DNA from 2 places in the Kitasatospora sp. NPDC098652 genome. Region 2 is predicted to be linked to the other one. Evidence: riboswitches for the same ligand, from Rfam matches in the RefSeq annotation. Region 2 holds a riboswitch; the other holds the start of a gene.
The links. A riboswitch is a leader RNA that binds a small molecule or an ion and turns the genes downstream of it on or off. The one in region 2 is predicted to bind cobalamin.

Region 1: it holds a riboswitch for cobalamin, as region 2 does, so the genes downstream of both, ACIQWA_RS12315 (ribonucleoside-diphosphate reductase subunit alpha) here and ACIQWA_RS39405 (peptidase) in region 2, are expected to answer to the same signal.

The regions. Positions count from the first base shown of each region.
Region 1 is NZ_JBIWAQ010000004.1:352,614-359,635, reverse strand. Features, by position in the region: gene ACIQWA_RS12330 (DUF397 domain-containing protein) at 1-14, shown strand, start outside; gene ACIQWA_RS12325 (hypothetical protein) at 70-546, opposite strand; gene ACIQWA_RS12320 (ribonucleotide-diphosphate reductase subunit beta) at 634-1,650, opposite strand; gene ACIQWA_RS12315 (ribonucleoside-diphosphate reductase subunit alpha) at 1,650-4,055, opposite strand; cobalamin riboswitch at 4,248-4,380, opposite strand; gene ACIQWA_RS12310 (hypothetical protein) at 4,829-5,761, shown strand; gene ACIQWA_RS12305 (glycosyl hydrolase) at 5,901-7,022, shown strand, end outside.
Region 2 is NZ_JBIWAQ010000040.1:23,646-30,548, forward strand. Features, by position in the region: gene ACIQWA_RS39380 (CoA-acylating methylmalonate-semialdehyde dehydrogenase) at 1-1,397, shown strand, start outside; gene ACIQWA_RS39385 (acyl-CoA dehydrogenase family protein) at 1,394-2,548, shown strand; gene ACIQWA_RS39390 (enoyl-CoA hydratase/isomerase family protein) at 2,548-3,621, shown strand; gene mmsB (3-hydroxyisobutyrate dehydrogenase) at 3,654-4,505, shown strand; gene ACIQWA_RS39400 (enoyl-CoA hydratase) at 4,502-5,281, shown strand; cobalamin riboswitch at 5,380-5,520, shown strand; gene ACIQWA_RS39405 (peptidase) at 5,618-6,685, shown strand; gene ACIQWA_RS39410 (flagellar hook-length control protein FliK) at 6,720-6,903, shown strand, end outside.

The DNA.
Region 1 (7,022 bases), on a different contig from region 2:
TTTCGGCCGACTGAAACAACAGGGGTGCCCCGCACGGGCTGTGGCCGTGCGGGGCACCCCTCTGTGCTCTCAGCTGAGGTTGTCGTACCAGAAGAAGATGGTCCGCAGGAGGATGCCCGGGGCGCCGGCGCCGAAGCCCAGGACCATGGCCTGGCCGACCGCGACATCCGTCGGGTCGATGCCTTGGGACCAGGCGACCTTGGCGTCGAGGCCGGGGATCGTACGTCCCGGGGCGTACGACCGGAACGTGCCGTGGGCATCGGCGATGAGGGTGCCGTTGCGGCGCAGCTCCGCCCGGCGCAGGCCCCTGGGCCGCAGCTCGTAGGTGCGGTCGCCCACCACAGCCGTCCGCGTGCGGTTGCGGGCCCGGCTGGTCGGGATGTTGTGCCCGCCCATGTTCATCGCGCCGTGGTCGCGGTCGGGCACCACGGTGACGGTGGGCATTCCCGCTCCCTGGACCCGGGCGACGACGGAGGGCCAGCGGTCGTGGCTGACCTGTATGGGCCCGAACGGGCCGTTGATCACACGCTGTTGGAGCTTGGACATGCCTGGGCTACCCCCGAACGCCGAGAACTGACAGCGGAGCTGCCGTAAAAACGGCAGCTCCGCTGTTTTCCGCTGAACGATATCGACCTAGAAGTCGTCGTCGAACGAGACCGAGCCCTCGACCGCGACCTGGTACGCCGACACCCGGCGCTCGAAGAAGTTGGTCAGCTCCTGGACGTTCTGGAGCTCCATGAACCCGAACGGGTTGGTCGACCCGTACCGGATCGGCATCCCGAGCCGCGCCAGGCGCTGGTCGGCCACGGCCTCCAGGTACTGGCGCATGGAGTCGGTGTTCATGCCGGCCAGACCGTCACCGCACAGGTCCTGGGCGAACTGGAGCTCGGCCGCGACGGCCTCCTCCAGCATCTCGGTGACCTGCTTGGCCATCTCCTCGTCGAAGAGGTCGGGCTCCTCCTCGCGCACGGTGTCCACGACGGACATCGCGAAGTCCATGTGCATGGACTCGTCGCGGAACACCCAGTTGGTGCCGGTGGCCAGACCGTGCAGCAGGCCACGGCTCCGGAACCAGTACACGTACGCGAACGCGCCGTAGAAGAACAGACCCTCGACGCAGGCCGCGAAGCAGATCAGGTTGAGCAGGAACGCCCGCCGGTCCTCCTTGGTCTGCAGCGAGTCGATGTGGTCGACGGCGTTCATGTACTTGAAGCAGAACTGGGCCTTCTGGTGGATGGAGGGGATGTTCTCCACCGCCGCGAAGGCCGCGTTGCGGTCCTCCGGGTCCGGAAGGTAGGTGTCCAGCAGCGTCAGGTAGAACTGGACGTGCACGGCCTCTTCGAACAGCTGCCGCGAGAGGTACAGCCGCGCCTCGGGCGAGTTGATGTGCTTGTAGAGGCTCAGCACCACGTTGTTGGCGACGATCGAGTCACCGGTCGCGAAGAACGCCACCAGGCGGCCGATCAGGTGGCGCTCGCCCTCGCTGAGCTTCGCCAGGTCGGCGACGTCGGAGTGCAGGTCCACCTCCTCGACGGTCCAGGTGTTCTTGATCGCGTCGCGGTACCGGTCGTAGAACGACGGGTAGCGCATCGGGCGCAGGGTCAGCTCGAAGCCGGGGTCGAGCAGCATCTTGCGGTCGTCGGCAGTCATTACTGGCAGGCCTCGCAGGACTCGGGGTTCTCCAGGGAGCAGGCCAGCGCGGCCTCTTCCTCGGGGGTGAGGGTCGGGGTGTTGACCGGCACGGGCGCGGCGGCACGGGCGGTGCCGGAGGCGGCCTGGGCGATCCGGGTCGCGGGGCGCGAGCGCAGGTAGTAGGTGGTCTTGAGACCGACCTTCCACGCGTAGGCGTACATCGAGCTGAGCTTGCCGATGGTCGGCGCCGCCATGAACAGGTTCAGCGACTGGCTCTGGTCCAGGTACGGCATGCGGGCCGCGGCCAGGTCGATCAGGGCGCGCTGCGGCAGCTCCCAGGCGGTGCGGTACAGCGACCGGACCTGCTCCGGCAGCCAACCCAGCTCCTGGACCGAGCCGTTGGCGTCGCGCAGGGCGTCGCGGGTCTGCTGGTCCCAGACGCCGAGCTCCTTGAGCTCGCGCACCAGGTACGGGTTGACCTGGAGGAACTCGCCGGAGAGGGTCTCGCGCTTGAACAGGTTGGACACCTGCGGCTCGATGCACTCGTAGACGCCGGCGATGGAGGCGATGGTCGCGGTCGGGGCGATCGCGAGCAGCAGCGAGTTGCGCAGGCCGGTCTCGGCGATGCGGGCACGCAGCGCCGTCCAGCGGTCGGTCCACTCCGGGGCGGCGCTCGGGAAGTGGTCGATGTGCAGCTCGCCGCGGGCGGCGCGGGTCTCGCCGTAGGCCTCGTGGCGGCCGAGCTGCTCGGCCAGGTCGGCGGAGCGCTCGTACGCGGTGAGCATGATGCGCTCGGCGATCAGCGTGGACAGGCGGGCGGCCTCGGCGGAGTCGAAGTCGATCCGCAGCTTGAAGAAGACGTCCTGGAGGCCCATCACGCCGAGGCCGACCGGGCGCCAGCGGGAGTTGGACGTACCGGCCTCGGTGGTCGGGTAGAAGTTGATGTCCACCACGCGGTCGAGGAAGGTGACGGCGGTGCGGACGGTGGCGTCGAGGCGCTCCCAGTCCATGGCGCCGAGCAGGTCGTCGGCCGTGGCACCGGGAGCCACGTGCGCGCCGAGGTTGACCGAGCCGAGGTTGCAGACGGCGGTCTCGGAGTCGTCCGTGACCTCCAGGATCTCGGTGCACAGGTTGGAGGAGTGCACCGTGCGGCCGGGCAGCGCGGTCTGGTTGGCGGCGCGGTTGGAGGCGTCCTTGAAGGTCATCCAGCCGTTGCCGGTCTGCGCGAGGGTGCGCATCATGCGGGCGTAGAGGGTCTGCGCCGGGATGGTGCGGACGGCCTTGCCGGCCAGCTCGGCCTTGCGGTAGGCCTCGTCGAACTCGGCGCCCCACAGGTCGACCAGCTCGGGGACGTCGGCGGGGGAGAACAGCGACCAGTCGGCGTTGGCGTTCACGCGGCGCATGAACTCGTCCGGGATCCAGTGGGCCAGGTTGAGGTTGTGGGTGCGGCGCGCCTCCTCACCGGTGTTGTCGCGGAGCTCCAGGAACTCCTCGATGTCGGCGTGCCAGGTCTCCAGGTACACGCAGGCCGCGCCCTTGCGGCGGCCGCCCTGGTTGACGGCGGCGACCGAGGAGTCGAGGGTGCGCAGGAACGGGACGATGCCGTTGGACTTGCCGTTGGTGCCGCGGATCAGGCTGCCGCGCGAGCGGATGCGCGAGTAGGACAGGCCGATGCCGCCGGCGTGCTTGGAGAGGCGGGCGATCTGCGCGTAGCGGTTGTAGATCGAGTCCAGGTTGTCCAGCGGCGAGTCCAGCAGGTAGCAGCTGGACATCTGCGGGTGCCGGGTGCCGGAGTTGAAGAGCGTCGGCGAGGAGGTGAGGTACTCCAGACGGCTCATCAGGCCGTACAGCTCGGACACCTCGCGCACCGACTGCTCGGAGTCGCCGACCGCCAGGCCGCAGGCGACGCGGAGCAGGAAGTGCTGCGGGGTCTCGATCACCTTGCGGGTGATCGGGTGGCGCAGCAGGTAGCGGGACTGGACGGTGCGCAGGCCGAAGTACTCGAAGCGGTCGTCGCCCTTGGTGTCGATGAGCGCGTTCAGGGCGTCGGCGTGCTTGGCGACGAAGGCCGCGGTGGTGTCGCCGATCAGGCCCTCGGCGTGGCCGACGGCGATCGAGGCGGAGAAGGAGGTCGAGCCCTGGCTGTTCGCCTCGTCGACGATCTCCAGGGCGAGCAGGCGGGCGGCCAGCTTCGAGTACTGGGGGTCCTCGGCGATCATCGACGCGGCGGCGTCCACGGCCAGCCCGCGCAGCTCGGCGAAGTCCGAGCCGGCGTGGCGGCCGCGCAGCGCGGCGGCGGCGACATGGCCGGGGTCGACCTCGGTGAGGTCGGCGCTGCGGTCGGTGAGCAGCCGCAGGAGAGCACCGCCGGGGTCGGAGACCGTCGGGTCGGTGAAGGCGGTACCGGAGCCCTGGGCGGGCAGGGTGACTGAGGCAGCGGTGGTCAAGGCGCTCTCTCCTGGCGGCGATCGTGCGGCGGTGATCGGGGTCACCCGGGCCGATCTGGGCAGGGGAGCACGGCGCGGACGCAGGAGCGCCGCGCGAGGTGTCTCCCCGGCCCGCCCGCGAGGCCCGGAGGGGTGGTGCTGGGTGCCGGCGCGGCCTCTGCGGGAGGGCCGTGGCGCACGCTGTTCGGCAGGTACTCGGACTCGCGGTACGGCTGCTGGAGCCGCCCGCACACCGCTGCGGGGCAGTCCCGGATTCCCACCGGGTTCCCCTGCATCGACAGCAGAAGCGAGCATACATGTAGTGGTGTCTCCTCGATGCGACACCACATGTAGTGCGGCGTGGTGTGTTGTCGCGATGACGGGTTGTGCCCGGGCCGGTGGCGGTTCGTGGTCGTCCGAGGCCCGGAAGCACGCTCCGGACGTGTCGCGGCCGCCCGCCGGACGCCTCGGATCCGGGCGTCGGACACCCGGGGCCGGCGCGCCGGGCGTCCGGGTTTCGATACGGAACGGTCACCGGGCCGAGGGACGGTGAGGGTGATGCCCTACGATCTGGGCGCATGAGCGACGGAACTGGTGTACCTGGGCACGGGCCGCAGGGGACGCCTCCCGCCGGGTCGGGGGGCGCACAGAATCAGCAGCCGGTGGGGCCGGGTCCGGTGCCGCCGCCGGGCGGTGGTTTCGGCCCGCCGCCGGCCTCGTACGGACCGGTGGCGCCGGCCGCGCAGCCGTTCTCCCAGCCCGTCCCGCCGGTGCCCCAGCCGGTTCAGCCGCCGGCTCCGCAGCCGCAGTGGCAGCAGCCTCCGCAGCAGTCGGGTCCTCCGCAGCAGCCGGTCGCGCCTCAGCAGCCGGTCCCGCCGCAGCGCGTCGAGCCGGACTGGGCGGCGCTGGCGGACCGCAACGAGGCCGAGAGCAGGCGCAAGCGCCGGGTGAAGATCATCGGCAGCGCGGTGGCCGTCGTCCTGGTGGGCGGTCTGGTCGCGGGCGGAGTGCTGCTGTTCGGGAAGAAGGACGACCCGGCCAAGCCCGGCGGCGGTGCGGTCGCGACCGCGCCCGCCTCGGTCAAGCCGACCCCCGGCCCGTCGAACGGCGGCGCGACCCCGGGCGGGCAGCCGGACGACCCGTCGAAGCCGATCTGGGAGGCCGCCACCGACCCGGCGCCGCAGGATGCGGGGGCACTGTTCTCCGCGCTGCAGGTGACGGTCAACGGCGTGTCCTGGAACCGGACCGTGGTCTCGCTGGACCAGCCCTGCTGGGACGGCAACTCCACCACCGGCGGGCTCGGCAAGGTCCTCGGGGACCAGGGCTGCCAGAAGGTGCTCCGGGCGACGTACGTCTCCGGCGACAGCGCGGTGACCGTCGGCGTCGCGGTCTTCGACCACAAGATCCAGGCCGAGACGGCGATCAAGAACTACACCGGGCAGCTCAAGGGCCTGCCCGCGCCGGGCGCCCCGGCGTTCTGTGCCAACCCCGGCTGCACCGGCACGCACAGCAGCCTGGGCCGGTACGCCTACTTCACCGTCGAGGGCTCGGCGAAGGGCGGCAACGCCCCTGATGCCACCGCGACCGCGGCGGCCTCCGGGTTCGCCGAGCACGTGAAGGCCCAGCTGCTCCAGCGGGCCAAGGCGGCGGGCTCGGCCACGCCGGGTTCGCAGGGCACGCCGACGGCCGCCGCGACCGGCTGACCCGCTGTGACACCCCGGTCCCGGCGGACCTGTGCGCCGGGACCGGGGGAGTGTGGCAGGCTCTCGTCGGAGTCATTCGTACGCGTGTTCCGGTTGCGTCCGTGGGGGTCGGCGCCGGCGAGAAACCGGAGGAGCGGTCGTGGCCCTGCCCAGAGCCCTGCGCGGTAAGCCGGCCGTCCTGGCCGCAGCCGGCGTCGTGGTCGCCGCCGGCAGTCTCGTGCTGCTGGACCGCGACGACCGGACCGAGGTCGGACTGCCCATTCGGGTGCCGGTGTCGGTCGGCGCCCCCGGCCGGACCCTGCCGCCGGACGTGGGCCGGGACCTGCTGGCCCGGGATCCGCAGGCCTCGCCGAACGCCCGCGCCGTCCAGCAGTTCCTCGCGGACCTGGAGGCCCAGGCCCGCACCGGGCACAGCGGCGGCACGGTGATCGGCCAGCACGTCGAGGCGCACAACGAGCGCAACAACCCCGAGTACGGCGACTATCGGGGCACCAAGCAGGTCGGTTACTACTACAAGAAGGCCGCCGACATCACCGGCCGGCTGCCCGGCTTCATGGAGACCGACCTCGGCCCCGGCTACGGCCAGAACGCCTGGGGCGTCGGCAACCCGCGTTCCTACTCGGCCGGCCGCTGGCCCACCTGCCGCGCCGGCTGGCAGTACACCGACGACGCCGTCGACCTGATGACCGCCGTCTGGTCCGGCCACCCGCGCGCCGACGACGGCACCTACGACGGCTCCGGTGTCCAGCAGAACTGCGACGGCAGCACCACCGCACTGCCGGACAACGGCGGGGCCCCGGCCGGGATCGTCGGCATGTCCTTCCACGAGCCCTACCCCGGGTCCGGCGTCAAGTCCTTCGACCGGGTGCTCTGTTCGAACTCCCCGGCGGCCAAGGACCCGGGCTGGTTCGGCCGGGTCGTGGACGCCGGGGGCGACACCCCCGAGTACCGCGCACTGATCACCGACCTGTCCTACCTGGCCGACCACCTGGAGTACCTGGCCGCCCACGACGTGCCGGTGCTGCTGCGCCCCTACCACGAGATGAACGTCCAGGACTGTGCCAGCCGGTTCTGGTGGGCGGGCCAGAAGCCGGCCGACTACCAGGCGCTGTGGCGGATCACCTACAAGTACCTGGTGGAGACCAGGGGCCTGCACAACCTGCTGTTCGTCTGGACGCCGGTGTCCTGGGACGGCGCCCCGGGCGTGGACCCGTGGGACTACTACCCGGGCTCCCAGTACGTCGACGTGGTGGGGGTGGAC
Region 2 (6,903 bases):
GGGTGCCGCTGGCCGACCGGGCCGAGGTCGAGGCGGTGATCGCCGACGCCGCGCAGGCCCAGCCCGAGTGGGCCGCCTGGAACCCGCAGCGGCGGGCGCGGGTGCTGCTGCGCTTCCTGCACCTGGTCGAGCAGGAGAAGGAGGACCTGGCCCGGCTGCTCTCCGCCGAGCACGGCAAGACCGTGGCCGACGCCCACGGCGACATCCAGCGCGGCCTGGAGGTGGTGGAGTTCGCCGCCGGGATCCCGCACCTGTTGAAGGGCGAGTTCAGCGACAACGCCGGCACCGGCATCGACGTCTACTCGATGCGCCAGCCACTCGGCGTGGTCGCGGGCATCACGCCGTTCAACTTCCCGGCGATGATCCCGCTCTGGAAGGCCGCGCCCGCGCTGGCCTGCGGCAACGCCTTCGTCCTCAAGCCCTCCGAGCGCGACCCCTCGGTGCCGCTGCGCCTGGCCGAGCTCTTCCTCGAAGCGGGGCTTCCCCCGGGCGTGCTCAACGTCGTCAACGGCGACAAGGAGGCCGTGGGCACGCTGCTGGAGGACCCCCGGGTCGAGGCGCTCGGCTTCGTCGGCTCGACCCCGATCGCCCAGTACGTCTACGCGACCGCGGCAGCGCACGGCAAGCGCGCCCAGTGCTTCGGCGGTGCGAAGAACCACATGATCGTGATGCCGGATGCCGATCTCGACCAGGCCGCCGACGCCCTCGTCGGCGCCGGCTACGGCTCGGCCGGCGAACGCTGCATGGCGATCTCGGTCGCCGTCCCGGTCGGGGAGGAGACCGCGGACGCGCTGGTGGCGAAGCTGGTCGAGCGGATCGCCGCCTTGAAGGTCGGCCGCTCGGACGACCCGGCGGCCGACTTCGGTCCGCTGGTCGGCCGCGACGCCCTGGCGCGGGTCCGCGGCTACCTGGATCTCGGAGTCCGGGAGGGAGCCGAACTCGTCGTGGATGGAAGGGACTTCCGCCTTCCCGGCCACGAGGACGGCTACTTCCTCGGCGCCTCGCTGTTCGACCGGGTCACCCCCGGCATGCGGATCTACCGGGAGGAGATCTTCGGCCCGGTCCTGACCGTGGTCCGCGCCGCTGACTACGAGGAGGCGCTGCGGCTGCCGAGCGAGCACGAGTTCGGCAACGGCGTGGCCATCTACACCCGGGACGGCGACACCGCCCGGGACTTCGCCCGCCGGGTGAACACCGGCATGGTCGGGGTCAACGTGCCGATCCCGGTGCCGATCGCGTACCACACCTTCGGCGGCTGGAAGCGCTCCGGCTTCGGCGACCTCAACCAGCACGGCCCGGACTCGATCCGCTTCTACACCCGCACCCGCACCGTCACCTCGCGCTGGCCCTCCGGGGTCAAGGAGGGTGCGAGCTTCACCATGCCGACGATGGGATGAGTACGGTGCACGCAAGTGACCTGACGGCCGACCAGCGCGCCATCGCGGAGGCGACCCGGGCCTTCGCCGACGAGCACCTCGCCCCGCACGCGGTGGCATGGGACCGGGACGAGCACTTCCCGGTCGACGTGCTGCGCAAGGCGGCGGACGTGGGCCTGGCCGGTGTGTACGTGCGCGAGGACGTCGGCGGATCGGAACTCTCCCGACTGGACGGGGTGGTCGCCTTCGAGGCGCTCGCGACCGGCTGCCCGTCGATCGCCGCCTACCTGTCCATCCACAACATGGTCGGCTGGATGGTGGACCGCTACGGGACCGAGGCGCAGCGTGCCCGCTGGCTGCCGGCGCTCTGCACGGCCGAGCAGTTGGGCAGTTACTGCCTCACCGAGCCCGGCGCCGGCTCCGACGCCGCCGCGCTCACCACCCGGGCCGTGCGCGCCGGCGACCAGTGGGTGCTGGACGGCGTCAAGCAGTTCATCTCCGGGGCAGGAACGTCCCAGGTGTACGTGGTGATGGCGCGCACCGGCGGCCCGGGGCCGGGCGGCGTCTCCGCGTTCCTCGTGGACCGGGACGACCGGGGGCTGTCCTTCGGTCCGAACGAGCACAAGATGGGCTGGAACGCCCAGCCGACCCGGCAGGTGCTGCTGGACGGCGTCCGGCTGCCCGCCGACCGCCTGCTCGGGGCGGAGGGCGAGGGTTTCCGCATCGCCATGGCCGGCCTCAACGGCGGCCGGCTGGGGATCGCGGCCTGCTCGCTGGGCGGCGCCCAGAGTGCCTTGGAACGTGCGGTGGCCCATCTCGCCGACCGTGAGGCGTTCGGGGCCCGACTGCTGCACGCCCAGGCACTGCAGTTCCGACTCGCCGACATGGCGACGGAGTTGGAGGCTGCGAGGGCGCTGGTGTGGCGCGCGGCGACCGCCCTGGACCGGGGCGACCGGCGGGCACCGCAGCTGTGCGCGATGGCCAAGCGGCACGCCACCGACACCGGCTTCGAGGTCGCCAACCAGGCGCTCCAACTGCACGGCGGCTACGGCTACCTCGCCGAGTACGGCATCGAGAAGATCGTCCGCGACCTGCGGGTGCACCAGATCCTGGAAGGGACCAACGAGATCATGCGCGTCATCGTCGCCCGCGGCCTGACCGGGGCCGCCTGATGACCGGGAACGACACCGAGGAGGTCCTCGTCCAGCGGGAGGGCCGGGCCGGGCTGATCGTCCTCAACCGGCCCGCCGCCCTGAACGCCCTCACCCACGGCATGGTGCGGACGGTCTCGCAGGCCCTGGACGCGTGGGAGCAGGACGAGCGGGTCGACACCGTCGTCGTCACCGGCGCCGGCGACCGGGCCTTCTGCGCCGGCGGCGACATCGTCGCCATCCACCGCGCCGCCACCGGCGGCGACCAAGGCGCCGTCGAGGAGTTCTGGCGCGACGAGTACCGCCTCAACGCCCGGATCGCCCGGTACTCCAAGCCCTACGTCGCCGTCATGAGCGGCATCGTGATGGGCGGCGGGGTCGGGGTCTCCGCCCACGGCAGCGTCCGGATCGTCACCGAGACCACCCGGGTGGCCATGCCGGAGACGGGGATCGGCTTCGTGCCCGACGTGGGCGGCACCTACCTGCTCGCCCTCGCCCCGGGCGAGCTGGGTACCCACCTCGCCCTGACCGCGGGTTCGGTCGGCGCCGCGGACGCCCTGCTCTGCGGGCTCGCCGACCACTTCGTGCCGGCCGAGCGCCTCCCGGCCCTGCTCGACGACCTGGCCGAGCTGCCCGTGCACGACGCCCTCGAACGGCACGTCGAGCCCGCCCCGCCCGGCCGGCTGGACGGGCAGCGCGGATGGATCGACAGCTGCTACGCGGCCGGCACCGTCGAGGAGATCCTCGACCGGCTGCGGGACAGCGGTGAACCCGAGGCGAAGAAGGCCGTGGACCGGATCACCGCCAACTCGCCCACCGCCGTGAAGGCGACCCTGACGGCGCTGCGCCGGGCCCGGGCGCTGGGCCCCCTGGAGGCCGTACTCGACCAGGAGTACCGCACCTCCTGCGCGGCGCTCGCCACCCGGGACCTCGCGGAGGGCATCCGGGCCCAGGTGATCGACAAGGACCGTTCGCCGCGGTGGAGCCCGGACACGCTGAGCGCCGTCGAACCCGCCGCCGTGGCCCGCTACTTCGCCCCGCTCGGCGAGCGCGAACTCGGCCTCGCCGCCACCACACCCCTGGAGCGCTGGTGACCCACGACATCGGATTCATCGGACTGGGCAACATGGGCGGCCCGATGGCCGCCAACCTGGTCAGGGCCGGGCACCGGGTGACCGGCTACGACCTGGTGCCGGAGGCGCTGCGGCAGGCGGAGGAGGTGGGCGTCCGCCCGGCGCGGTCCGCGGCCGAGGCCGTCCGCGGGGCCGACGTCGTCATCAGCATGCTGCCGGCCGGCCGCCACGTCCTGGCCGCCTACGCGGAGCTGCTGCCCGCCGCCGGCCCGGGAACGCTCTTCGTCGACTGCTCCACGATCGACGTCGCGGATGCCAGGGCGGCGCACGAGCTCGCGGTGAACGCCGGGCACCGCGCGGTGGACGCGCCGGTCTCCGGCGGAGTGGTCGGTGCGACGGCCGCGAGCCTCACCTTCATGGTCGGCGCGGAGAAGGAGCACTTCGAGAGCGCCCGCCCGGTGCTGGAGGCGATGGGCCGCAAGGTGGTGCACTGCGGCGCGCCCGGTGCGGGGCAGGCGGCGAAGATCTGCAACAACATGATCCTCGGCATCTCGATGATCGCGGTCAGCGAGGCGTTCGTGCTCGGGGAGAGCCTGGGGCTCAGCCACCAGGCGCTGTTCGACGTCGCCTCGACGGCCTCCGGCCAGTGCTGGGCACTCACCAGCAACTGTCCGGTCCCCGGGCCGGTGCCGGCCAGTCCGGCGAACCGCGGGTACCCGGCCGGGTTCGCCGCCGCGCTGATGGCCAAGGACCTCGGACTGGCCGCCGGGGCCGCCGAGGCAGCGGGCCTGCCGACCGAACTCGGACGCAGGGCGGCGCAGCTGTACGCGGACTTCGCGGCGGCCGAGGGGGCAGGCCTGGACTTCTCGGCGATCATCACCACGTTGCGGGAGGGCGGCAAATGACCGAGACCTACGAGACGATCCTGGTCGAGCGCAAGGGACGGGTGGGGCTGATCACGCTCGACCGGCCGAAGGCGCTCAACGCGCTCAACACCCGCCTGATGAACGAAGTCGTCGCGGCCGCAACGGACTTCGACCGGGACCCGGACATCGGCTGCCTGCTGGTCACCGGCTCGGAGAAGGCCTTCGCGGCCGGCGCCGACATCAAGGAGATGCAGCCCCTCGAGTTCGTCGACGCCTACCTCGGTGACTGGTTCGCCGCCTGGGACCGCTTCGCCGCCCTGCGCAAGCCGGTGGTGGCCGCCGTCGCCGGCTACGCGCTGGGCGGGGGCTGCGAGTTGGCGATGATGTGCGACATCCTGCTGGCGGCGGACACCGCGAAGTTCGGACAGCCGGAGATCAAGCTCGGCGTCATCCCGGGCATCGGCGGCTCGCAGCGGCTCACCCGGGCGATCGGCAAGGCGAAGGCCATGGAGCTGTGTCTGACCGGCCGGACGATGGGCGCCGAGGAGGCCGAGCGGGCCGGACTGGTCTCCCGCATCGTCCCCGCCGACCGGCTGCCGGCCGAGGCCCTGGCCACCGCCGAGACCGTCGCGGCGATGTCCTCTCCGGCGGCGATCATGCTCAAGGAGGCCGTCAACCGGTCGTACGAGACGACGCTCGCCGAGGGCGTCCGCTTCGAACGCCGTCTCTTCCACGCCGTCTTCGCGACGGCTGATCAGAAGGAGGGCATGGCGGCGTTCGCGGAGAAGCGCCCGCCGGAGTTCCATCACCGGTGACGGCACTCGCGGTGCGCCGCCCCTCGTCCGGGGCGGCGCACCGCCCGTCGCCGGTGCCGCCGTGATGTGACGCACGATCCCTTGACCCAGTCTTTTCCGTTTCGCCATGATGAGCCGTCACGTTGTGACTCCGTCGACGGGGGAAGTCCGGTCCGAATCCGGCGCTGACCCGCAACGGTAGGCCGCCGACGGCATGTCGGCGGCGAGCCCGAGTACCCGTCGGCGGGGATGTGTCGTCCCTCCTCCCGTCGTGGTCTGCGGGCCGGAGCTCCGAGGGCTGCCCGGCGTGGTGCCGACGTCCCCCGGGCCCCTGCGTCCAGGCCCGGAAAGGCACCCATGCCCGCGCTCCGCCGCACCCTCGGTCTGCTCGCGATACCCGCCCTGGCGCTCGCCACCGCGCTCCCGGCGGCCACCGCCGCCCACGCCGACACCACATCCTCCCGGACCGTTCGTCCCGACGCCGCCGCGGGCGGCTGGCTGGCCCGCCAGCTGGTGGACGGCGACCACTTCGAGTCCGTCTTCAACGGCACCGCCTACCCCGACCAGGGCCTGACCGTCGACGCCGTGCTGGCCTTCGCCGCCTCGCACAGCTCCGACGAGGCCGCCGCGAAGGCCACCGCCTGGCTGGCGAAGCCCGAGATCATCTCCGGCTACCTCGGCGACGGCACCACCGAGGCCTACGCGGGCGCCACCGCGAAGCTGCTGCTCGCCGTCGAGGTGCGCGGAGCGGACCCGGCGTCCTTCGGCGGCGTCGACCTGCCGGCCCGGCTGCGCTCGCTGCAGACCGCCGAAGGACGGTTCTCCGACCGCTCGCAGTGGGGCGACTACAGCAACGCCTTCGGCCAGTCCCTCGCCCTGATCGCCCTGCACCGCTCCCCCGGCGGCGCCCCCGCCGCGGCCGTCGACTTCCTGGCGAACAGCCAGTGCGCGGACGGCGGTTACCCGGTCTCCTTCGGCCAGCCCACCTGCACCAGCGACCCCGACGCCACCGCGCTCGCCGCCCAGGCCCTCGCCGCCACCGGCCGTACCGCCAAGGCGGACGCCGGCCTCACCTGGCTCGCCGCCCACCAGAACGCCGACGGCGGCTTCGCGGCCGCCGGGGCGACCACCTCCAACGCCAACACCACGGGCCTGGCCACCGAGGCACTGCTCGCCGGTGGGCGCCTCGGCGCGGGCCTCAAGGGCTGGAGCCGGCTGGTGAAGTTCCAGCAGGGCTGCTCCGCCGACCCGGCGGTGCGCGGCGCGGTCGCCTACGACGCGTCGGGCTTCAACGCGGGCAACGGTGCCCGGGCCACCGCGCAGGCCGTCCTCGGCCTGGCGGGCGCCCCGCTGGCCGCCCTCTCCGCCGCCGGGGCCCGCCCCGACGCCCCCACCCTGGCCTGCCCGACCCCGGCCGCCCGCTGACACGTCCAGGCCTGATCCCACGAGGAGAGTTCCGATGACCGAAACCCTCACCCCGGCCCGCCCCGTCCGCCGGATGCTCGGGTCGATCGCCGCCGCGGCGGCCCTCACCGCCGGCCTGCTCGGCGTCTCCGCCGTCCAGGCCCCGCAGGCCCGAGCGGCGGCCTGCAGCGGAACCACCGGCGTCACCGTCGTGGTCGACTTCACCGCCGTCGGCGGCG